2 regions of the Arthrobacter monumenti genome follow, and region 1 is predicted to be linked to the other one. Evidence: predicted binding sites of a transcription regulator. Region 1 holds the regulator's gene; the other holds the start of a gene.

The links. Region 1 encodes LexA, which represses DNA repair genes until DNA is damaged. Its sites were predicted from a motif close to TCGAACANNTGTTCGA; they were not measured.
Region 2: a site for LexA is predicted at 6,620-6,635, ahead of ACX80B_RS02240 (HNH endonuclease signature motif containing protein). Genes of this name have one in related genera too.

The regions. Positions count from the first base shown of each region.
Region 1 is NZ_JBTNCY010000014.1:31,179-42,420, reverse strand. Features, by position in the region: gene infC (translation initiation factor IF-3) at 1-8, opposite strand, end outside; gene ACX80B_RS17170 (DUF1844 domain-containing protein) at 384-779, shown strand; gene ACX80B_RS17165 (SseB family protein) at 809-1,663, opposite strand; gene priA (bifunctional 1-(5-phosphoribosyl)-5-((5-phosphoribosylamino)methylideneamino)imidazole-4-carboxamide isomerase/phosphoribosylanthranilate isomerase PriA) at 1,664-2,428, opposite strand; gene ACX80B_RS17155 (hypothetical protein) at 2,484-2,639, opposite strand; gene hisH (imidazole glycerol phosphate synthase subunit HisH) at 2,654-3,307, opposite strand; gene hisB (imidazoleglycerol-phosphate dehydratase HisB) at 3,304-3,927, opposite strand; gene ACX80B_RS17140 (histidinol-phosphate transaminase) at 4,040-5,134, opposite strand; gene ACX80B_RS17135 (LysM peptidoglycan-binding domain-containing protein) at 5,241-5,579, opposite strand; gene lexA (transcriptional repressor LexA) at 5,845-6,609, shown strand; gene ACX80B_RS17125 (ATP-dependent DNA helicase) at 6,671-8,722, opposite strand; gene hflX (GTPase HflX) at 8,715-10,298, opposite strand; gene ACX80B_RS17115 (class I SAM-dependent methyltransferase) at 10,432-11,052, shown strand; gene dapF (diaminopimelate epimerase) at 11,078-11,242, opposite strand, start outside.
Region 2 is NZ_JBTNCY010000001.1:460,253-471,494, forward strand. Features, by position in the region: gene ACX80B_RS02215 (ABC transporter substrate-binding protein) at 1-102, shown strand, start outside; gene ACX80B_RS02220 (malate:quinone oxidoreductase) at 211-1,683, shown strand; gene ACX80B_RS02225 (efflux RND transporter permease subunit) at 1,715-4,987, shown strand; gene ACX80B_RS02230 (formylglycine-generating enzyme family protein) at 5,106-5,798, shown strand; gene ACX80B_RS02235 (GNAT family N-acetyltransferase) at 5,795-6,322, shown strand; gene ACX80B_RS02240 (HNH endonuclease signature motif containing protein) at 6,669-8,243, shown strand; gene ACX80B_RS02245 (phosphoribosyltransferase) at 8,323-9,003, opposite strand; gene ACX80B_RS02250 (hypothetical protein) at 9,246-9,452, shown strand; gene ACX80B_RS02255 (DUF503 domain-containing protein) at 9,461-9,757, shown strand; gene ACX80B_RS02260 (LLM class flavin-dependent oxidoreductase) at 9,922-11,016, shown strand; gene ACX80B_RS02265 (MarR family winged helix-turn-helix transcriptional regulator) at 10,988-11,242, shown strand, end outside.

The DNA.
Region 1 (11,242 bases):
AGCCGCACCTCCGGGACGCGGATCCGATCATTGATTCGTGGCTCGCTAATGTGTAGCTCCTGTTGTTCTGGTAACGGTCACCACCAGCACATGAAGAAGGCCTCCAATTGCTGGTGCAATCGAAGGCCTCAAGTTAGGGTCGGACTGCCACACGCCGGAAGCGTAAGCTCGTAGGTCGCAATGCCGCTGCCTGCGGCACTCCGGTACGCCGACCAAAACCCGGACACCCGTCATCGTCGGCAATACCGGCGGTGCTGGTGACTCAGGTGGGAGAGGACTCCGCTTGCACACTGAACAACCGATCTTCCTGGTCCATTTCCCATCGCAGAGATTTAGCACACGGAAGTACCGACATTCAGTAGGTCTGTGACAAGCTTACCATTATGAGCACTCCAGACAGTAATCAGCCGGCCGGCGGAGACACGCATAACGTTTATGAAGACCCGGCGGCTCAGCAGGAAATACGCGACATTGCTGAAGTGCCTGCGGTCGAGGTCATCAACACCGCAGCTGTCCACCTGATGAGCGCCGCCGCCATTAAATGCGGTCTTGCTGCCAGCGAGGATGCCGCGGAACTGAAGGATCTGGACGAGGCCCGCAAGCTGATCACGGCTCTGGCCGGCTTCGTCACCGCAGCCGCCCCTGAGATTGGCAGCCAGCACGCCGGCCCCTTAAGGGATGGATTACGCTCCCTCCAACTGGCGTTCCGCGAGGAGTCCAGTCATCCGGACGCTCCGGGTCAAGGCCCGGGCGAAAAGTGGACCGGTCCCGTCAACTGACAGGTCCCGGCTGGCAGACGGCTTACTGGTTATTCCGCGCTGGCCAGCTTAACCTCCAGCGAATCCACCCGGTCGACGAATTCCCGGTTGGCGGCAAGGCGGTTCTGTAATTCCCCGACGACCGCCTTTACGTTGGCCTCATCCAAGCCCGGGACAAGTCCGACGATGAGGCGCAATTCAGGTCCCGGCCCACCACCGTCGACGCGCCGCCCGTCGGACAGCAGCGATGCCACACCCGATCCGGGCTGGACCTGCACCGAATGAACCGCCGGAATTCCCTCGGCAGCCGACGCCACAGCCTGACGAACCTCGTCATCGACATACGACGGCGTCCATGCCTTCTGCTGTGCCAAGGACCAGGCGGCCGGCCGGCGGACGACGAACGTCTGCGGAGCCCCAGGATCGATCACCAATAACTGTGCATCCTCGGCGGCAGCGGACAATGCTGCCCGCGGTGTGGAAACGGCAACCGGCCGCGCTTCGGGATGCCAGGCCCGCAGGAATTCCACGCTGCTGAATACCGGAAGCGCCTTACGTCCGTCAGGAGCTTTCAGGCTGACCATCGCCATGTCTGATTCTTTGTCCGTTACCAGGCCACTCGAGGCATTGCCAGTGACAGTTACCTCGGCGACTATCGGGACAAAAACCCGTACGCCAGCCAAGGTTGCAACGACGCCGGCTTCGGTTCCCGTCCCCGAATTGAGTTCATCCAGGGCTCTGCGGTAGCTCTCAGCCGTCTTACCGTCGTCGTTCCCATACTGATGTACTGTTTCACCCTCCGGGCCCAAGTCCCTGCCAGACCACTGGCGGTTAGCGGAATCGGTCATGCCCCCGGCGCCGGCCAATGCTTCGGCAATATGTGGAGGCAGTTTTCCTTCCGGCACTCAGCGGGCCTGCTGCTGGCCTGGCCGGCCAGCGATATCGAGGGCCTGTGGGAGGGTGAAGGCGCCCGAGTACAACGCTTTGCCCACGATGGCTCCTTCAAGGCCTTCGGAGACGAGTTCCCGCAGGGAAGCTATGTCGTCGAGTGTGGCAATGCCACCGGAGGCGACGACGGGCTTGTCGGTCCTGGTAAGCACTTCGCGCAGTAATTCAACGTTTGGGCCGCGAAGCGTACCGTCCTTCGTTACATCCGTGACGACATAGCGCGAGCATCCGGCCGTGTCCAGGCGCTGGAGCACTTCCCAAAGATCGCCACCTTCCCTGGTCCAGCCCCTTGCAGCAAGCGTTGTTCCCCGCACGTCCAGTCCCACAGCGATCGCGTCACCGTGCTTGTCTATTACCCGGGCAGTCCACTCCGGATTTTCAAGCGCCGCAGTACCGAGGTTGACCCGGCGTGCCCCTAGCTTGAGCGCCGCCTCGAGTGAATCGTCATCGCGGATTCCTCCGGACAGTTCAACTTTGATGTCCAGCTGGCCGACGACGCTGCTGAGGAGGTCCAGATTGGATCCGCGACCGAAGGCAGCGTCAAGATCCACAAGATGGACCCATTCTGCTCCGTCATTCTGCCAAGCCAGGGCGGCATCCAGCGGCGATCCGTAACTGGTTTCGCTGCCCGCTTCGCCTTGGACCAGCCGCACGGCCTGACCGTCGGCGACGTCGACCGCCGGCAACAGTTCCAAGACTGGTGATTGATTGACGTTGTTCATACTATTCATGCTCAACTTTCGTTGCTGGAGGAAAATACCGCGGGCCAGGTGTTGCTCAACCGGGAAGCGTCAGGAGCCAGCCCGCAGCAACAGCCATACCGGCAAGAACCCAGAAGCTGACGACCAGGGCCGTTGGCCGCTCCTGGCGGCGGAACGATATGGCACCTCCGGCGAGCAGCCCGGCCAGACCCATCAGCGCCACTGTCCACATATGATCGTTCCCTCCTAGAGTGACTTGATCCAGTTACGCAGCAGTGCTGATCCCGCGTCACCAGATTTTTCCGGATGGAACTGCGTGGCTGACAGCGGACCGTTCTCGACGGCGGCGATAAACGGCGCACCGTGTTCAGCCCAGGTGACCATCGGAGCCTTCATCCGTGGTTGGTTAACGTCGAATTCCCACTTCTGAACGGCATAGGAATGGACGAAGTAGAAGCGCTCATCTTCGATGCCTGCGAACAATCGCGTTCCGCCCGGCACTTGGACCGTGTTCCACCCCATGTGCGGAACGACGTCGGCTGGAAGCCGTTCAACGACTCCCGGCCACTCCCCCATACCCGGCTCGCGGCTCTCATGCTCGGCACTTTCATCGAACAAGATCTGCAATCCAACGCAAATGCCGAGAACTGGACGGCCGCCAGCGACCCTGCGTCCAATCAGACGGGGTCCATCAACGGCCTTCAATTCCTTCATTACTGTGGCGAAGGCCCCGACACCGGGCACCACGAGCCCGTCGGCCTCGAGAACTTTGACCGGATCGGCCGTAAGACTGACATTCGCACCGGCCCGTTCAAGAGCGCGCACCGCTGAGTGCACATTGCCCGATCCATAGTCCAGAACGACGACGCTGGGCAGGCTCTCGTTCGGCGACGCGCTCACAGACTGCCCTTTGTCGATGGGACTCCTTCAACACGCGGATCCGGCTCCACGGCTGCCCGCAGTGCACGCGCGAACGCTTTGAACTGGGATTCAACAATGTGGTGTGGATCGCGGCCAGCTGTGACATTCATATGCAGGCAGATTCTGGCGTGCAGGGTCATGGCCTCAAATATGTGACGTGTCAGCGAACCAGTGAAATGCCCACCGATGAGATGGTACTCCTGGCCGGCCGGCTCTCCTGAATGAACCAGGTATGGTCTACCGGAGACGTCGACGACGGCGTGTGCCAACGCTTCGTCGAGGGGAACGGTGGCTTCCCCGAACCGCCGGATGCCGCGTTTGTTCCCGAGCGCCTGATGCAGCGCTTCGCCAATAGTGATCGCCACGTCCTCCACAGTATGGTGGACATCGATGTGCGTATCTCCATGCGCTTCAACCACGAGGTCCATCAGGGAGTGTTTCGCCAGCGCAGTAAGCATGTGGTCGTAGAACGGCACCGTAGTCTCGATCCGCGACGAGCCTGTTCCATCAAGGTCCAGCTCCACCACGACCGACGACTCGCTGGTTTTCCGTTCGAGGCGTGCCGTTCGTTTGGCGCCGGCTGTTGGCTCTGAACTCATCTGGTCGTTCCTTCATTTGATCTTCATTTCGACAGCAGGGTCGATGCTGGTTGGCCTGGTTCCAATTCGGACAATTCCCGGATCCCGCCCCTAACAGTCTAAGAGCGGTTGGCTACAGAAGCTTCCGGAGTGATTCAAGGAACCGTGTGGTTTCCGCTTCAGTTCCGGCACTAACCCTGAGATAACCCGGAATGCCCACATCGCGGATAAGGACACCATCGTCCAACAGGCCCTGCCAGACTCGGGACGGATTCTCTATCCCGCCGAAGAACACGAAATTCGAATCCGATGGGGCTGGCGCCAGTCCCATGTGCTCCAGTTCCTCGACGATCCGGTCCCGCTGGAGCTTGATGTCCTCAACATTTGCCAACAACGACGGCGCGTTGGCCAGCGCGGCCAGAGCTGTCGCCTGGGTTATGGCAGAGAGGTGGTACGGGAGACGCACCAGCCGCAGGGCATCCGAAATTTCCGGCGCTGCAGCCAAGTAACCGAGCCTGGCTCCGGCGAGGGCAAAAGCTTTGCTCATGGTGCGCGACACGATTAGCCGTTCACGTCCCGGAAGCAGTGCCAGCGCACTCGGCGTGCCAGTATGAGCGAATTCTTCATAGGCTTCATCGACAATGACGATCGAATTGGCCGCGTTGCCGGCTTCGTAGACTGCCTCAACTACGTCGGGGGCCAGAGCGGTGCCGGTCGGATTATTCGGTGAGCAGAGAATGACGATGTTGGGCCGGGTCTCCAGCACCTGTTTTGCTGCACTCTCCGCCGTCAGGGAAAAGTCGCTGGTTCGCTCGCCTGCAATGTACTGGGTCCCGGTAGCACTGGCAAGGAGTGGATACATGGAGTAAGTAGGAGGGAAGCTCATCAATGTACGGCCAGGACCGCCGAAGGCCTGGAGAATCTGCTGAAGCACTTCGTTGGAACCGTTTGCTGCCCACAGATTCTCTTCCGATAATCCATGGCCCAAATATGCTGCCAATGATCGGCGCAACGCCGTGAATTCCCGGTCTGGATAGCGGTTGATCCCGCTCACAGCCTCGGACACCGCATTCACTATGGCTTGGTGAACCGCTGGCGGCACCTCGTGCGTGTTTTCGTTGACGTTCAACATGATGGGAACGTCAATCTGCGGAGCGCCGTATGGCTTCAAACCCTGCAAGTCTTCCCGCAACGGCAGCTTACTGAGGCGGTGGAGCTGTTCATTCACCCTGTCAGCTTATGCTCGTGACCGCAGCCGGTGACAATTCAGTGGCGTAATAGTGATAACGCACACCGTGGACTGTTGCGGCCAGTACCGCGGAACCGGCGTTCTCCTAATCCACGGTGGGCAAGAAGAGCTGCTGACCGACCTGGATGACGGAAGTCTCGAGATCATTCACGGCCATGATGGATTGAACCACATCCCGGGTATCACGGCCGTCCGCTATCACTTCAGCGACCTTCCATACCGTGTCACCCGGCCTGACCGTGTAACTGACATTGGATGTCGCACTCAACGAACCCTCTGTACTTGCCGTGGCCGGTGAATTGAATAGTCCAAGCGTTGTCACCAGCAATGCGGCCAACAGCATCAGTGGAAGCCCGAGGAACAACAGGCGGCCGCGCCTGGTCAACCGTAACGGGGAACATCCGGCTGCAACTTGAGCTGACATGATTTCCAACCTTCCTAGCGTTTACTCAAACTCGAACGTGCGTTCGAGTTATCTTCTTCTTGTTTTAGCACGTATCGACGAACAATGTCGAGACTCGCTAGAACAAATGTTTGAAATTCCCGATCGGCTGGCTTAGCGTTGACACCAGAGTTGATCGCTGAAAACAGTGCATCAGCCACCACCGACAGTTTTCGTCGGCGACAGGAAAATAGGACCGCATGGGCGGTTGGCAGTGGTCGGATTGTTCGATGAAAGGACCGGAACGATGGTGGAACAAGGAGCGGAAGGCTCTGGGGCATCGGAGAAGCCCGTGCGCACCAAAGTGGTCAAGCACCGGCCGACCAAGGGGCTCACCGTTAGGCAGAAGAAGATCCTGGAAACGGTTCAGCGTTCGGTAAGTTCCAAGGGCTATCCGCCTTCCATGCGCGAAATCGGTGACACTGTAGGCCTCGCGAGCCTTTCCAGCGTGACCCACCAGTTGTCCCAGCTCGAACGGCTGGGATACATCCGCCGTGATCCAAAGCGGCCGCGCGCCATGGAGGTTCTCATTCCCTTGACTTTGGGGGAAGAGGCCTTGGCCGTTAAAGGTGCCGGTACACCATCACGTCCCCGGAATTCCCAGGGCACGTCTATTTCAGAGTTCACGACCTCCACCGATACGGCAATGGTTCCACTGGTCGGCCGCATCGCCGCCGGCGGGCCGATCCTTGCCGATCAGGCTGTGGAAGATGTCATGCCCCTCCCCCGTCAATTGGTCGGTCAGGGTGAACTGTTTATGCTTCGCGTCTCAGGCGATTCAATGATCGATGCTGCAATCTGCGACGGGGACTGGGTCGTGGTTCGTCGTCAGAACACTGCTGAAAACGGCGATTTTGTCGCTGCGCTACTCGATGACGAGGCCACGGTTAAAACCTTCCGCCAACGCGACGGACATACTTGGCTCCTGCCCCAGAACACGCGGTATGAACCGATCCTCGGCGACCATGCCACAGTCATGGGCAAGGTCGTATCCGTGCTGCGCAGCGTCTAGCAGCGCACCTGAGTCGCGGAGTCCAGCGGGACAGTACCCCCTGGACTCCATCGCGTAGTGGTCAAGCGTCGATCCTGGCAAGGCGGTCGAGCGCGGACAATACCGTCCCGCGGTCAGTGGTCGCCCAGAACGGTGGCAGTGCTGCCCGTAGAAAACCACCATACCGGGCAGTGGCCAGACGCGAATCCAGTACCGCCACCACACCGCGGTCGGTACTCGACCGGATGAGACGTCCTGCCCCTTGCGCCAGCCGAATGGCAGCGTGGGTTGCCGAGACGCTCATGAATCCATTCCCTCCGGCACGGGCAGCAGCGCGTGACCGGGCGGTCATCATTGGGTCGTCCGGACGGGGAAACGGTATCCGGTCAATCACCACGAGGCGACAGGAATTCCCTGGCACGTCGACGCCTTGCCACAGCGACATTGTGCCAAACAGACAACTGTCCGGTTGCTCACCAAACTGGCGCACCAACGAAGACATGGACGATTCGCCTTGGCAGAGTATTTCCAAGTCGAGCCGGTCCCGCATCGCTTCGGCGGCCTCTTCGGCCGCACGGCGGGATGAAAACAGCCCTAAAGTGCCGCCATTGGAGGCTTTCAAAAGCGCCTCGAGTTCATCGAGTTGTTCGCCTGAAGACCCACGTTCGGGTTTCGGCAGATGGGCTGCGACGTAGAGCATCCCCTGCTTCGGATAATCGAAGGGACTGCCGACGTCGATCCCGGTCCACGAGGGAGCGCCGTCACCGAGCAATCCCAGGGACCCAGCCACCGGTTCAAAGGCTGAGCCGATGGCAAGTGTGGCCGACGTCAGGATTACCGTATGGTCCTCGAACAGTCCTTCCCTCAGCCGGCCGGCGACTGACAGTGGAGCTACGTGCAAAGTTACCGGCTGTGATTCGTCAGCGATACTTGGAGCTTGTGCCGGGAACGCGTTTGGCCTCGAAGCCCAGATAACCTCTCCCGATTCCCGGGAGGCAACCATCCGCTCACACAGTTCGAGAATCACCAGCAGCCTCGATCGGGCCATTTGACGTCCACCGTCGGCGGCATTCGAACTATCTGACTTCGAATCCGACAAAGCAGTACGGGCCGCCTCCCGCACCTGGTTCAATGCTGCGGCTTGCTCCTCGTTGAGTCCGCCCGGCATTAGACCTGTTGGCGTCCCCAGGGTGGCACCCTCGAGGTTCGCTGCGGCCGAATTCAATGCCTCGCCACTGACCGCCGTGTGCTTACGGGCGCTGGAAGCGGCTGCATGGATCATTGCCACAGAGATCTCACCAGATACGGCGCCGGTGACGCGGTCCTGCAGTTCATGGGCCTCGTCGATAACCACGACGTCGTATTCAGGCAGGACTGCCAACCCTTCGAATGCACTAATGGCAAGCATGGCATGGTTGGTGATAACGATGTCGGCCTCGGCCCCCCGGGCACGGGCCAGTTCGCTGAAACAAATATCCGCCAGTGGGCACTTATTCGCTCCCAGACACTCCAGCGCACTGACAGATACTTGCTTCCATGCCCTGTCGCTGACACCGGGTGTCAGATCGTCGCGGTCACCGGTTTCGGTTTCCTCCGCCCACTCGCGAAGTCTGACGACTTCGCGGCCAAGCGCCGATGTCGGTCCTGTCTGTGTATCACCATTGACGCCGCCGGCAGGTGGATGCGGTGCGCTGGCGTCTTCACCCAGTTGGAACAGTGCCGCTTCCGGTGCGTCTTCTGAAGGAAATCCGCCCTCGAGCTTGTGCTTGCAGACATAGTTACCTCGTCCTTTGACCAAGGCGACGTCGACTTCCCGCTCGAGCTGCGGTGTGATCGCTTCGAGCAGCCGGGGGAGGTCTCTCCCCACGATTTGAGCCTGCAGCGCAAGCGTCGCCGTCGAGACGACTGCAGGTTTGTCGCTGTGTATGGCGTGGGCAATCAGCGGCACCAGGTAGGCGAGGGATTTGCCGGTGCCGGTTCCGGCCTGGACCAGCAGATGTCTTCCACTATCGATCGCTTCTGCCACCTGGCTGGCCATTTCATGTTGACCGGTCCGGTTCTGCCCACCCATAGCGGAGACCGCTGTGTCGAGAAGCTGAATGGATTTATGCGCGGCTTCCTCTGTTTCAGCCATGCGTGACGAACGGCTCCAGCTCTGCCGCCAGGGCCTCCCGCACCAGAACCTCGAGGCGGGTTCCTTCCTCCATGTGCTCTGTCGCCAGGATTTCGGAATCCTGCTCATGCAGCCGGTTCACCAAGTCGCCACGCTGGTATGGAATCATCAGTTCCAGCTTCACAGAGGGACGGGGAATTCCATCGCTGATGGCCAGCAGCAGGTTCTGGATGCCTTCTCCGGTGCGCGCGGAAACGACGACATGGTTCGGTTCACGCCGGCGCAACCGGTCGACCACGATAGGATCAGCAGCGTCGGCCTTGTTCAACACAATGATTTCCGGAATCCTGCGTGCCTCAACCTCGGCCAGAACCTCACGGACAGCGGCTATCTGCCCTTCCGGATCCGGATGCGATACATCCACCACATGCAGGATCAAATCCGCATCAGCCACCTCCTCCAGCGTTGACCGGAATGCTTCGATCAGCTGGGTGGGCAGGGAACGGACAAATCCTACGGTGTCTGAAAGCGTGTAGCCGATTCCGTCCGCGGTTTCGGCCTTGCGAACAGTGGGGTCCAGAGTCGCAAAAAGAGCGTTCTCCACCAGGGCACCGGCATCCGTCAGCCTGTTCAACAATGACGATTTTCCCGCGTTGGTGTATCCGGCGATGGCCACTGACGGAACCGAATGACGACGGCGGTTGGCTCGCTTCGTATCCCTGGCCGGCTTCATGGCAGCGATCTCCCGGCGAAGGCGCGCCATCCGGGTCCTGATTCTGCGGCGGTCCAGCTCAATCTTTGTCTCGCCTGGTCCCCTCGACCCGATACCCCCGCCTGCGACACCGACACGTCCACCGGCCTGCCGCGACAGCGATTCGCCCCAGCCGCGCAACCGTGGCAACAGATATTCAAGCTGGGCGAGCTCCACCTGCGCCTTGCCCTCGCGCGACTTCGCGTGCTGGGCGAAAATATCGAGAATGAGGGCAGTCCGGTCAATGACCTTGACCTTGACGATGTCCTCCAGACCGCGCCGCTGCGACGGAGCGAGCTCACTGTCGACGATGACAGTGTCCGCTTCCGTGGCCACAACGATGTCCTTGAGCTCCTGGGCTTTGCCTGAACCAAGGAAGGTGCCCGGATCCGGCTTCAGCCTGCGCTGGATGAGTCCATCCATCACCTCGGAACCAGCGGTCGCCGCCAAGGACGAAAGTTCACGCAGAGAGTTTTCCGCTCCTTGGAGCGTGCCCTCCGTCCAAAGTCCCGCCAGGACGACTTTTTCAAGCCGCAGTTGCCGGTATTCGACTTCGGTAACGTCTTCGAGTTCAGTTGATAGTCCGGCGACCCGGCGCAAGGCACGGCGCTCGGCCAGTTCCTGCTGATCGCCGTCGAAATCGCCATGCTCCTGGCTCTGGTCAGCTATCGCCTGCGCCTGATAACCATCCCGCGATGTGGTCTGCTGCTTTCCGGTGGCCGCGGTGTTGTTTTCCGTCGAAGCCGGGCCGGCATCCTTGGACAGGATGCGGTCGATTACCGCTTGGATCTCTTCCCGGCTCAGGTCCGGATCGGGTGTTTGCGGATGAGGGCGATTAGTGGTCATGTTCTCCTTCGAAACTTTCTACCCTTATTCTAATCCCCAAGACCCTCGCGCCAGTAGCAGCTTTTGGAGTCGGTGGATAAGTAAGGCCGGCATAAATACCGCGGCGGCAGTTCTGCGGATAGTGTTTGCGACTATGGGGTCTGATCATTACTTCAGCGCACAGCCTTCTGGTGAGGAGTCGCGCCGGCCGCTGCGGGTGGTTCTCGCCGGTGCCAGCAGGGACTTGAACACCGCGGGTGGAATTTTTAGTCCCGGCCGAATCGATCAAGGAACTGCTGTCCTGCTCAACTCCGTACCAGCCCCTCCTCCTTCCGGCAACCTGCTGGACATCGGATGTGGTTGGGGGCCGATCGCGCTCACCATGGGTTTGAATTCTCCAGACTCACGCGTGTACGCAGTGGACGTTAACGAGCGGTCCCTGGGCCTAACCCGGGATAATGCCGCGGCACTGGAACTTACCAATGTAACGGTCGCAAAGCCGGAGGACATCGACCCGGAACTTCGCTTCGACACGATCTGGTCCAATCCCCCGATCCGGGTAGGCAAAGCAGAACTTCACTCGCTGCTGAAGCTGTGGATTAACCGCCTTGCGGCCGGCGGCACGGCCTGGCTGGTCGTACAACGCAACCTTGGGTCGGATTCGCTGCAAAAATGGATGGCCGGGGAATTTGGACCAGGTTTCCAAGTCACCCGGGCACACAGCTCCCAGGGGTTCCGCATCCTGCGGATTTGGCGCGATACCACGCAGCCGTAGGTCGCCCCGGTATCGTCTCTATGGACTAAACAAGCGTCCCATTGGCCACCAGGACAGCGGGGCCGCCCAGGAGTATGTGTTCCCGGCCGTCGTCCGCCGTGAAGAAATTCACCGAAACGACGCCGCCCGGCACTTGGACAGCCCAGTTGTCCGGTGCACCGGCGCCCGCCCAGAAACGGATAGCCACAGC
Region 2 (11,242 bases), on a different contig from region 1:
GCCTATCCCATTTCGGCACTCGCGCTCTCGCCGCGGGTGGAAAGCTACCCGGTCAGCCCGGTTCTGGATGAAGTCTTTAACGACATCGTCCTGGTCGAATAGCCAGCCGTCAGGGCGGTGGCGAATTTATGGATCGGGCGGCCTGCGCGGTACGCTCATTAGGCTAGCGCCGTGCCATTGGAGAAGAATTTGACTGCCAGGACCCATGCTGTGAAACACACCAAAACTGCCGACGTCGTTCTTATTGGCGGCGGCATCATGAGCGCCACGTTGGGCTCCATTATCCGGCAACTGGAACCGGGTTGGGATATTTCGTTGTACGAGCGCCTGGACCGGGCAGGGATGGAAAGCTCGGACCCCTGGAACAACGCCGGCACCGGACACTCCGCCCTCTGCGAGCTGAATTACAGCCCTGCGTCAGCCGACGGTTCGGTCGACCCCGCCAAGGCGATCAAGATCAACGAACAGTTCCAGGTCTCCCGCCAGTTCTGGTCGCACATGGTCGCGGGTGGCCACATCGGCGCGCCCCGCAAATTCATCAATCCGATTCCGCACATGAGCTTCGTCTGGGGCGATGGCCCGGCCGACTATCTGCGCCGCCGGTACGATGCGCTGAAGCCACAGCCGCTGTTCGAGACGATGGAGCACTCGGAAGACCACGCCAAGCTGGCGGAATGGACCCCGCTGGTGATGGGCGGCCGTGATCCGCAGCAGCGCGTCGCCGCATCCCGGGTGGCAGGCGGAACCGACATTGACTTCGGCTCCCTGACCCGTGAGTTGACCGGCTTCATGGAGAAGAACGACGTCGACCTCAACTTCGGCACGGATGTCACCGACGTCGCCCGGGGAACGGATGGCCGCTGGGAAGTCTCGGTCAAGGACCGGGCAACCGACGAGGAAACCACCGTCCGGGCACGTTTCGTCTTCATCGGCGCCGGCGGCGGTGCCCTGCATCTGCTGCAGCAGACCGGCATTCCCGAGGGCAAAGGCTTCGGCGGTTTCCCGGTCGGCGGGCAGTTCCTGCGCTGCGGTAATGAAGAGATCGTCAATCAGCACAACGCCAAAGTCTACGGCCAGGCCTCCGTCGGAGCACCGCCGATGTCTGTTCCGCACCTGGACACCAGGTTCGTCAATGGCAAGCGGTCCCTGCTCTTCGGTCCCTACGCCGGCTTCTCCACCAAGTTCCTCAAGCGCGGTTCCCTGCTCGACCTTCCGTTGTCCTTGCGGCCCAGCAACCTGATTCCCATGCTCGCGGTCGGCAAAGACAACATGGACCTGACCAAGTACCTGATCACGGAAGTACTCAAGAGCCGTGAGTCCAAAGACGAGGGCCTGAAGGATTACTACCCGCAGGCCAACGGCGACGCCTGGGAGTTGATCACCGCAGGCCAGCGTGTGCAGGTGATCAAGAAGCACCCCAAGAAGGGCGGCATCCTGCAGTTCGGCACGGAGATGATCACGTCCGCGGATGGATCCATCGGTGCCCTGCTCGGTGCCTCCCCCGGAGCTTCCACTGCGGCGCCGATCATGTTCGAGATGCTGGAACGTTGCTTCCCGCAGCAGGCCGCGTCCTGGCAGCCCAAGCTCAAGGAAATGATCCCCGGCTACGGCGTGAAGCTGAACGAGAACCCACAACTGGCCCGTGAAATCATGTCCGAAACCGCCAAGGTCCTTCAGCTCTAGCCCTCAGCTCAAGTCCTCCTGAAAGACTTCCATGTTCCGATTGGCGAAACTATCGCTCGCTAACCGGGCGCTGATCGCGCTGATCACCGTTTTCGTCGCGGTGTTCGGCGTGATCTCCATGGGCTCGCTGAAGCAGGAGCTCATCCCGTCCCTGGAGTTCCCGCAGGTCACCGTCATTAGCTCTATGCCAGGTGCCTCGCCCCAGGTCGTCGACGAGCAGGTCAGCGAACCGCTCGAAAGCGCCCTGCAGGCCGTTGAAGGACTCGAATCCTCCAGCGCCACCTCCCGCACCGGCGTCTCCACCATCAACCTGACTTTCGCCTACGGGACCAATCTTGACCGCGCCCGCAGCCAGGTCGACCGCGCCATCTCCAACGCCGGACGGGAACTGCCCGACGACGTCGACCCCCAGCCGCTTGCCGGAAGTATCAGCGACTTCCCGATCCTGTTTATGGCAGTCTCGTCCAACGAATCGCTCAGCCAGCTGAAATCGGATCTGGAACGCCTAACAGTGCCTGCACTGCAGAAAATCGAAGGCGTACGCAGCGCTGAAGTCACCGGCGGTGCCACCCAGCACATCGAAATCCTGCCCGACGACGACGGCCTCGCCGCCACTGGATTGGCCGTTACCGATATTCGCGAGGCGTTGGAGAACAGCGGTGAACTGGTGCCGGTGGGCACGATCGAAGAGGGCGACAAGTCCCTCACCGTGCAAATCGGCAGTCCGCTCGACTCCCTCGAGGCCATCCGCTCGCTCCCCCTGCAAAGCGGCGACGCCGGTGCGGACGACCCGGGCACTGCCGCCGGCGGCCAAGGTTTCCCTGGCGATGGTTCAGTGCCTGGCCAGACTGAGTCGGCCTCCGGCGTCGTGACGATCGGCGACGTCGCGAGCGTAGACATTGTCGACGACGAAGCCACCTCGATCACCCGCACCAACGGCGAAGAAACCCTCGCCCTCTCCGTCACGAAGAAGCCCGACGGCGACACGGTGGCTATTTCGCATGCCATCACGGACATGCTCCCGCAGCTCGAAGCGGAGCTCGGATCCGGAGCCGAATTCACCACGATTTTCGACCAGGCTCCGTTCATCGAGCAGTCCATCGACGACCTGACCACCGAGGGCCTGCTGGGTCTGGCGTTCGCCGTCGTCGTCATCCTGGTTTTCCTGCTTTCCGTGCGCTCCACCCTGGTCACCGCGATCTCAATCCCGCTGTCGCTGCTGGTGACGTTCATCGGGCTTTACACATTCGGGTATTCGCTGAACATCATCACGCTGGGCGCGCTGACCATCTCGATCGGCCGGGTGGTGGATGACTCGATTGTGGTGATCGAAAACATCAAGCGTCACCTGAGCTACGGCGAGGAAAAGCGGCACGCCATCCTCACCGCCATCCGCGAAGTCGCCGGCGCCATCACCGCCTCGACGCTGACCACCGTCGCCGTGTTCCTGCCGATCGCGTTCGTCGGGGACCTGGCGGGCGAGCTGTTCCGGCCGTTCGCGCTGACTGTCACCATTGCGCTGCTCGGGTCGCTCGCCGTCGCGCTCACCATCGTTCCCGTGCTCGCCTACTGGTTCCTGAAAAGCCCCCGGCACGACGTCGATCCGGCCCAAGTGCGCACCGCAGCCGAGCAGCGGGAACGGAAATCCTGGCTGCAGCGCGGCTACCTGCCTGTCCTGGGCAAGACGCAGAAGCACCCCGTTATTACCCTGATCGCGGGCGTGCTGGTGCTGGGCGGAACGCTGGCGATGACTCCCCTGCTGCAGACGAACCTGTTGGGCGATTCCGGGCAGAACAGTTTCGGCATCACGCAGGCATTGCCGCCGGGGACAAGTCTGGAGACGACGTCGGAAGCGGCCGCGGATGTGGAGGATGTTCTCGCCGAGACCACCGGCATCAGAGAGGTGCAGGTGACGATCGGCAACGCCACCGGCGGATTTGCCGCCCAGGTTTCCGGTGGCGCCTCGGAGGCGAATTTCACCGTCATCACCGATCCGGAAGCAGACCAGCCTGCATTGCAGGACAGGGTCCGGCAGAACCTGGAGAATGAGGTCCCCGGCGATATCACCGTGTCCGCGGCGCGGGGTGGCTTCGGCACGGCAAGCAATATCGACGTCGACATCACCGCCTCCAACGCCGACGACCTGCGCGCGGCGACAGACGCCGTCGTCGACTCTGTCACCGGAGTCGATGGGGCAGGCGAGATCAGCAGCAATTTGTCCTCCTCGCAGCCGGTGGTGCAGGTGAACGTGGACCGCGCCGCTGCCGCCGAAGCCGGCCTGAACGAGGAGCAGATTTCCGGGCTGCTCGCTTCCACCGTCAGTCCGCTGCCCGCCGGAACGGTGCGCATCGAGACCGATAACTATCCGGTGCTGATCGGCGAGGGACGCGAATTCGACAGTGTCGACGAACTCCGGAACCTCCAGCTGCCCACCGCCTCCGGTCCGATCGCCCTGACCAGCGTCGCCGAGGTCCGGGAAGTCGAAATCCCGACCACCATCACAAGTTCCGACGGCCAACGCACCGCACGTGTATCGATCACTCCAGCCAACGACAACCTGGGTGCACTCAGCACGGAAATCCAGGAACGCGTGGATTCGGCGGACCTGCCGGCGGGGACGACGGCGACACTGGGCGGTGCGACGACGGAACAGGCGGAGTCGTTCGCACAACTGGGCCTGGCGCTGCTCGCCGCCGTCGCGATTGTCTACGTGATCATGGTGGCCACCTTCAAGTCGCTCGCGCAGCCGCTGATTCTGCTCGTGTCGGTGCCTTTCGCCGCGACGGGTGCCATCGCGCTGCTGCTGGTGACCCAGGTTCCGCTCGGGCTGCCCTCGCTGATCGGCATGCTGATGCTCGTCGGGATTGTCGTCACCAACGCGATTGTGCTGATCGACCTGATCAACCAGTACCGTCGGCCACACGATGGCTCACCGGGGATGTCCGTCGCGGACGCGATCACCCATGGCGCCCGGCAGCGTCTGCGGCCGATCCTGATGACTGCGCTGGCGACGATTTTCGCGCTGACACCCATGGCGTTGGGCCTGACGGGCGAGGGTGGTTTCATCTCGCAGCCGCTGGCTATCGTCGTCGTGGGCGGGCTGATTTCCTCAACCGCGCTGACGCTGATCCTGGTTCCGGTGTTGTACCGGCTGCTGGAGGGGCGGCGTGAACGGCGGGCTCTGGAGCGGGCCGAGCGCGAGGGGGACTCTGACGGCGACCATCGCGGGGGTGCCGACGGCGGCAGTCACCACCGCGGGCGCCATGCCTCCGTTTCGGATCCGGACGCTCCGGCTACGTCCTGATCGTGCGGTTCGGTCCGCTTTCGGGTGGCTCCCGCCGGCGGCAACGAAAATTCGCTCCTTCCTCACGAATTATTAAAGCCGCCTCACGGGAGCCAACCCCTTCAGCTACGCTCTCAGGATGGACGTAACCGTATCCCCCGCGATGGCTGGCATCACGGCGGGACGAGTTGCCTTGTCCGATGCACGCAGCCGCAGAACCTGGTTTGTGGATGTGGCTCCGTTCGAACTTGGTATCAGTCCAGTGACGCAGGACGAGTATGCCGGAATCACTGGTGAATGGCCAGGAGCTGCGCGCGGGGAACGGTTACCGGTCGACGGTGTGTCGTGGTGGGATGCGACCCGGTTCTGCAACGCTCTATCCGAGCAGGCCGGCTTTGTCTCCGTCTACCGCATAATTGGCGACGACGTCGTATGGGATGTTTCGGCAAATGGCTACCGGTTGCCGACGGAGGCTGAATGGGAGTATGCCTGCAGGGCAGGAACGACGGGACCACGCTATGGTGACCTCGACTCAATAGGCTGGTATCGCCACAACTCGGACGAGCGGCCACATCAAGTCGGCGGTAAGAGGCCAAATGAGTGGGGCCTGCATGACCTGTTGGGTAACGTTTGGGAATGGTGCTGGGACTTCTCCGATACCGAACGGTACGGTACCTATAGGGTGATGCGCGGCGGTGGATGGTTCGACGAGCATTGGAGTTGCCGGGCGTCCGTACGGCGCGGCAGCTACCCCGGTCTTCGCATCGACGATCTCGGATTCCGCGTTGCCCGGGGACCATTGAACACTGAGCCCGAGGGGAGTTCCGCATGAGCAGCAACGGATTCGCGGACTTCGAGGAAAGCTCCGGGAGCGGCGGCTCCTCCCGGATTGAGGTGGGCGTACGGAGTGCCCTTCCCGGCGACATCCAGGCGATCAATTCAGTCGACGAGCTAAGTGGACGAGCCCCTGGAGACGCTTCTGCTCTTGAAGCGGCGGTGGCCGATCCGAACCGGCACATCGTCGTTGCGGAAGCTGGCGGCTCCGTCGTCGGATGGGGAAAGACCCATTACTGGGACTACGCGGATGATCCCGCACCCGCTGGGCACTATCTTGGAGGAGTGACTGTCCTGCCGGCATGGCGACGAAGCGGGATCGGCACCGCGCTGACTGAAGCGCGCCTGCAGTGGATCTGGCAACGCAGTGCTGATGCTTGGTATGTAGTAAATGCCGGGAACCTCAGCTCCATTGCGCTACACCGAAAATGGAACTTTGTAGAGGCAGCCCGTGCATCGAAGTTCCACACGACTACGTTCACTGGCGGAACCGGGCTCCTGATGCGGGCACCGCGCGTATAGAACCGGTTGGTGTGGGTAGCTTTCGACGGCGGTGGCTTCCGCGGGCGGCCCCCGTGGTCGTTCGCCTGTTGTTCGTCTTCGGCTGGCTTCCGCCGGGTGGCTCCCGTCGGGTGGCTTCCGCCGGCGGCAACGAAAATTCGCTCGTTCCTCACGAATTATTAAAGCCGCCTCACGGAAACCAACCCTTTGGTGATGGACCGTTCGCTGCTAATGGATAGGTATATGCCACCTCGTTGGCCACAACATGGAACCAATGGCCGACACATCAACTTTTCGTTATCGTTTCGTGATATGTATCCATCCAGATATTCGAATACTGTCGGTGGTGGGTCGTAGCGTTGGTGACATGGACAACGCAGCAGGTTTCAGCACCGGATCCGGCACCGCCGCCGGCTCCGCTGCTGCTGCGCTGGCTCGTTCGACGGCCGGTACTCATTCGACAGCCGCATCCCGCGCCGCCGCTGGTTCTGCTGTGGTGGAGGGCATGGCTGATGAGTTGCGGGTGCTCTCGCATCAGGCGGCTGCGGGCACCGCGGGCGTGGTGGAGGCTGGTGAGGCGGCGTTGTTCGCGCACCGGGTGGAGGAACTCTCCCGCACCGTGGAGCATTTGCAGGTCGTCGCGGCCGGCCGGCTCGAACAAGTCCGCTCCGACGCCGAATCCGAGGGTAAGACCACGTCTTGGGTGAGTGCGGATGGGAAGGTGCAGCAGGAATACCGGCACACCGCCGACTACCTCCGCGCCGCGTTGCGGATCGGCCGCAGCGAAGCGGCTAAACGCGTCCGCCTCGCCGCGACCCTGCTGCCGACGACGGGGATGACGGGGGCACCGGTTCCGCCGGTGCATGAACATTTGGCGGAGGCGATGGCCGACGGGGACGTCTCCACCAAAGCCGCCACGGCCGTGACCATGGCCCTGCGGAAGGCCAAACCGTTGGCTGACCCGGTGACGTTGGCGCGGATGGAGGAGTCGTTGACGGCGACCGCCGCGGAACAGGACCCCGACTTCGTCAATATCGCCGCGGCCCGGTGGATGAACCACATCGACCAGGACGGCGCCGAACCATCCGAGGAAGTGCTGCGGCACCGGCAGGGGATCTTCACCCGCACCAAACGGGCCGGGCTGCATCATTTGGAGATCTTCGCCACCGACGACCAATACGAACATCTCATCACCACGGTCAATACCGCCGCGAATCCGCGTGCCCGCGGCTGCGGCATCGAGGACCCCGACCCAGCAGATGTCAGCCGGGCCGACGAAGATGAAGCCAGTGCTGATGCGGGTGTGGTGGATGGCCGGTCGCGGCCACAGAAACTGCTCGATGGTCTCGTCGCCGCCTGCAAAGCCGCCCTCGCCGCCGGTGGGATGCCTGCCACGGGTGGGCACCGTCCGCAGGTAATGGCCGTAATCGACTACCAGGACCTGATCAACGACCTCGACCTTGACTCCGGCACGGGTTCGTACACATACACGGGTCCGGTCACCGCGCAGAACATCCGCAAACTCGCCTGCGACGCGGAGATCATGCCCGTGATCCTCAGCAGCGAGGGCCGGATCCTCGACGCCGGACCCGGCCAACGCCTCTTCCCGCCACACCTGCGCAAAGCACTCATCGCACGCGACGGCGGCTGCGCGTTCCCCGGCTGCTACATGCCCGCCTCCTGGTGCGAAGCACACCACATCGACTACTGGTCCAAAAACGGTGCCACCAGCACAGACAACGGTGTTCTGGCATGCTCGTTCCACCACCACCTGATACACAAAGAAAAATGGCGGATCCACGTCGAAAACGGGGTCCCCTGGTTCATCCCACCCCAATACGTCGACCCCTACCAAAAACCACTACGGAACCACTACTTCGACCGGAAACCCCACACAACCGGCCACCACCAAACGAGTCTCCCACTACCAGCCACAGGGTAGAACCATGCCCACACCCATGCCCCGAGTGTCTGCTGAAATCGACCCCTCCATGGCATGGCTGGGACTCGAGAACCTTGCTTTAATGAGCGTCGAGAATTTCGCGGACTTCCTCGTTGGTGGTTTGCGTGAACTTCTCGTAGGCGGAGCCAACCGAGCCCAGGTCGTCGGTTGCCCAGGTACAAACGACGTCGTCGGCCAGCTCCTGCAATTCTGCGCAAGTCTGCCGGGCACCTACGGGGATGGCGGCAACCAACCGTCCGGGCGAGTAGCGGCGGGCGACAATCAATGCGGCCTTCATCGTCGAACCGGTAGCGAGCCCGTCATCGACGATGATCACCGCACGTCCGATGAGGTCAACAGGCGGACGGCCGCTGCGGTACGTTTCTTCCCTTCGCAGGAGTTCTTCTCGTTCCGTTGTGGCGACCGTGTCGAAAGCGCCACCGGGCTTATCGACTCCCGGCAATTGCTCCAACACGGTATCGTTTCGCACTACTTCAACGGTGTCGGCCAGCAGGGCAAGCGCTCCCATTGCCAGTTCCGGATGCGCCGGAACACCAATCTTGCGTACGACCAGGACATCGAGTTCGGCGCCCAATTCCTCCGCCACTACGGCCGCTACCGGCAGACCGCCGCGGGGAAGGGCGAGGACCAGCGGACGCCCTTCCGTGGGCCGATCGGGTGCTTCTTCAGCCAATGTCTGCTTCACGTCGGCGGCAAGGGCCTGGCCAGCCTCCTGCCGGTCCCGATAACGTTGCTTCATTGTTCTGCACCCTCTTTTGCACCTTGCAGGATCCTTCTACCCCGGCCGCATACGTCAACTCTTCGGCTTGGAGGGCTTGACCGCCGGGTCTCGGATCAGTTTCTGGTTCACGAATTCGTCCATGCCGTACTTTGCTTCAGCAGTTGCGGGGGGATCCACGGTCGAATACGGAGTCATATCTTCACCGTACCCGGTAATAAGGGTACTTTGTATAGAAAAGAACGTCATTTCAGGAGGATGCAATGAACCAGGAATCGGGCAAGAAAGTCGACGACGATGGCGCCACGGACTCCAAGGGCACGAAGGACTCCGGTGGCACAATCCCCAATCCAAAGGACGGCGTCGGCGCAACGTCGACCGACGAGGCGAACACCTTCGAGGAAGAGGAAGATCCCGAACACGGACCGGACGATGCCAAGGACAGGCGGGACGGCGACGGCGGCAGCTAAGCCAAATCATGTGGATCGGCTGGATTGAGCTTGATCTGCTGCTTGGGGATGTCCATTCCCTGAAGGGGAAACGCTCCATCGTCCGGCCGCTGGTCAGCGATGTCAAGCGCAAATATTCAGTTTCCGCCGCGGAGGTGGATGCCCAGGCCCTGTATCGCCGCACCGTGATCGGGGCCGGGCTGGTCGCTGACAGCCGGGCTCACGTCGTCGAAGTCCTCGATGCGGTGGAACAGTTTGTGGCATACCGTCCGGAGCTCGAACTTTTGAGTGCACGACGCCGGATTGTCTCCAACGATGACGATTAGGGGCGGGAACATATTCGGCGATGGCCGAGTTGTACCAGTAGATGCAAATGCATATATATGGATTTCGGCACTAAGCTTGGCCCTGGGGCACTTACACCGACGCCCACATTGCTCACAGGCGATGCAAATACCCCAACGTTCCGACAGCCGAGAAAGGACTTCCCATGCAGATCGGTATCTTCACCGTCGGAGACGTGACGCCTGATCCTACCAACGACACCGCGCCGACCGAACATGAGCGTATCAAGGCGATGGTGACAATCGCCAAGCACGCCGAGGACGTTGGACTGGACGTCTTTGCCACCGGCGAGCACCACAATCCGCCGTTCGTCCCGAGTTCGCCGACGACGATGCTCGGCTACATTGCCGCACAGACCGAGCGGCTCATCCTCTCGACATCTACGACGCTGATCACCACGAACGACCCGGTGAAAATTGCAGAGGATTTCGCCATGCTCCAGCACCTCGCCGACGGCCGGGTCGACGTCATGATGGGCCGCGGCAATACTCCCCCGGTCTATCCCTGGTTCGGCAAGGACATCCAAAAGGGCATCGAGCTCGCGGTGGAGAATTACCACCTGCTGCGCCGGCTCTGGGATGAGGAAGTAGTGAACTGGCAGGGGCAGTACCGCACGCCGCTACAAGGCTTCGTTTCTACACCCCGCCCGCTCGATGATCTCCCTCCGTTTGTCTGGCACGGCTCGATCCGCAGTCCGCAGATCGCCGAGCAGGCCGCATACTACGGCGACGGATTCTTCGCCAACAACATTTTCTGGCCGAAGGAGCACTACATCCAGCTCATCCGGCTCTACCGGGAGCGCTACGAACACTACGGACACGGCTCGGCGGATCAGGCCATTGTCGGCCTCGGCGGTCAGGTGTTTATGCGCAGGAATTCACAGGACGCAGTGAACGAATTCCGCCCCTACTTCGATAACGCACCCGTCTATGGTCACGGCCCCTCGCTGGAGGACTTCACCTCACAGACGCCGCTTACCGTCGGCAGCCCGCAGGAAGTTATCGACAAGACGCTGACCTTCCGGGAGTACTTCGGCGACTACCAGCGCCAGCTCTTCCTGGTGGACCATGCCGGCCTGCCGCTGAAGACAGTGCTTGAACAGCTGGACCTCCTGGGCTCCGAGGTCGTGCCGACCTTGCGGAAGGAATTCGAGGCCCGCAAGCCGGCACATGTTCCGGAGGCCCCAACATTCGAGAGCAGGAAGGCGGAGCGTGAGAAGCAGCAACAGTCCCTCAACTAGTTCTGACCACGCAGTTGGTACCGCGCATATCCGCGCGGCCACCGACGCCTGGGAGTCGTTGTTCCGTGCACAGGTGTCGGTGATGCGGCTGCTCCAGGCCGATGCGGCGTTCCGGAATCTGAACATGCGCGAGTACGATGTCTTGTTCAATCTCTCCCGTTGCCCCACCGGCTGGCTCCGGCTCAACGACTTGAACGCGCTGCTCTTGATGAGCCAGCCAAGCCTG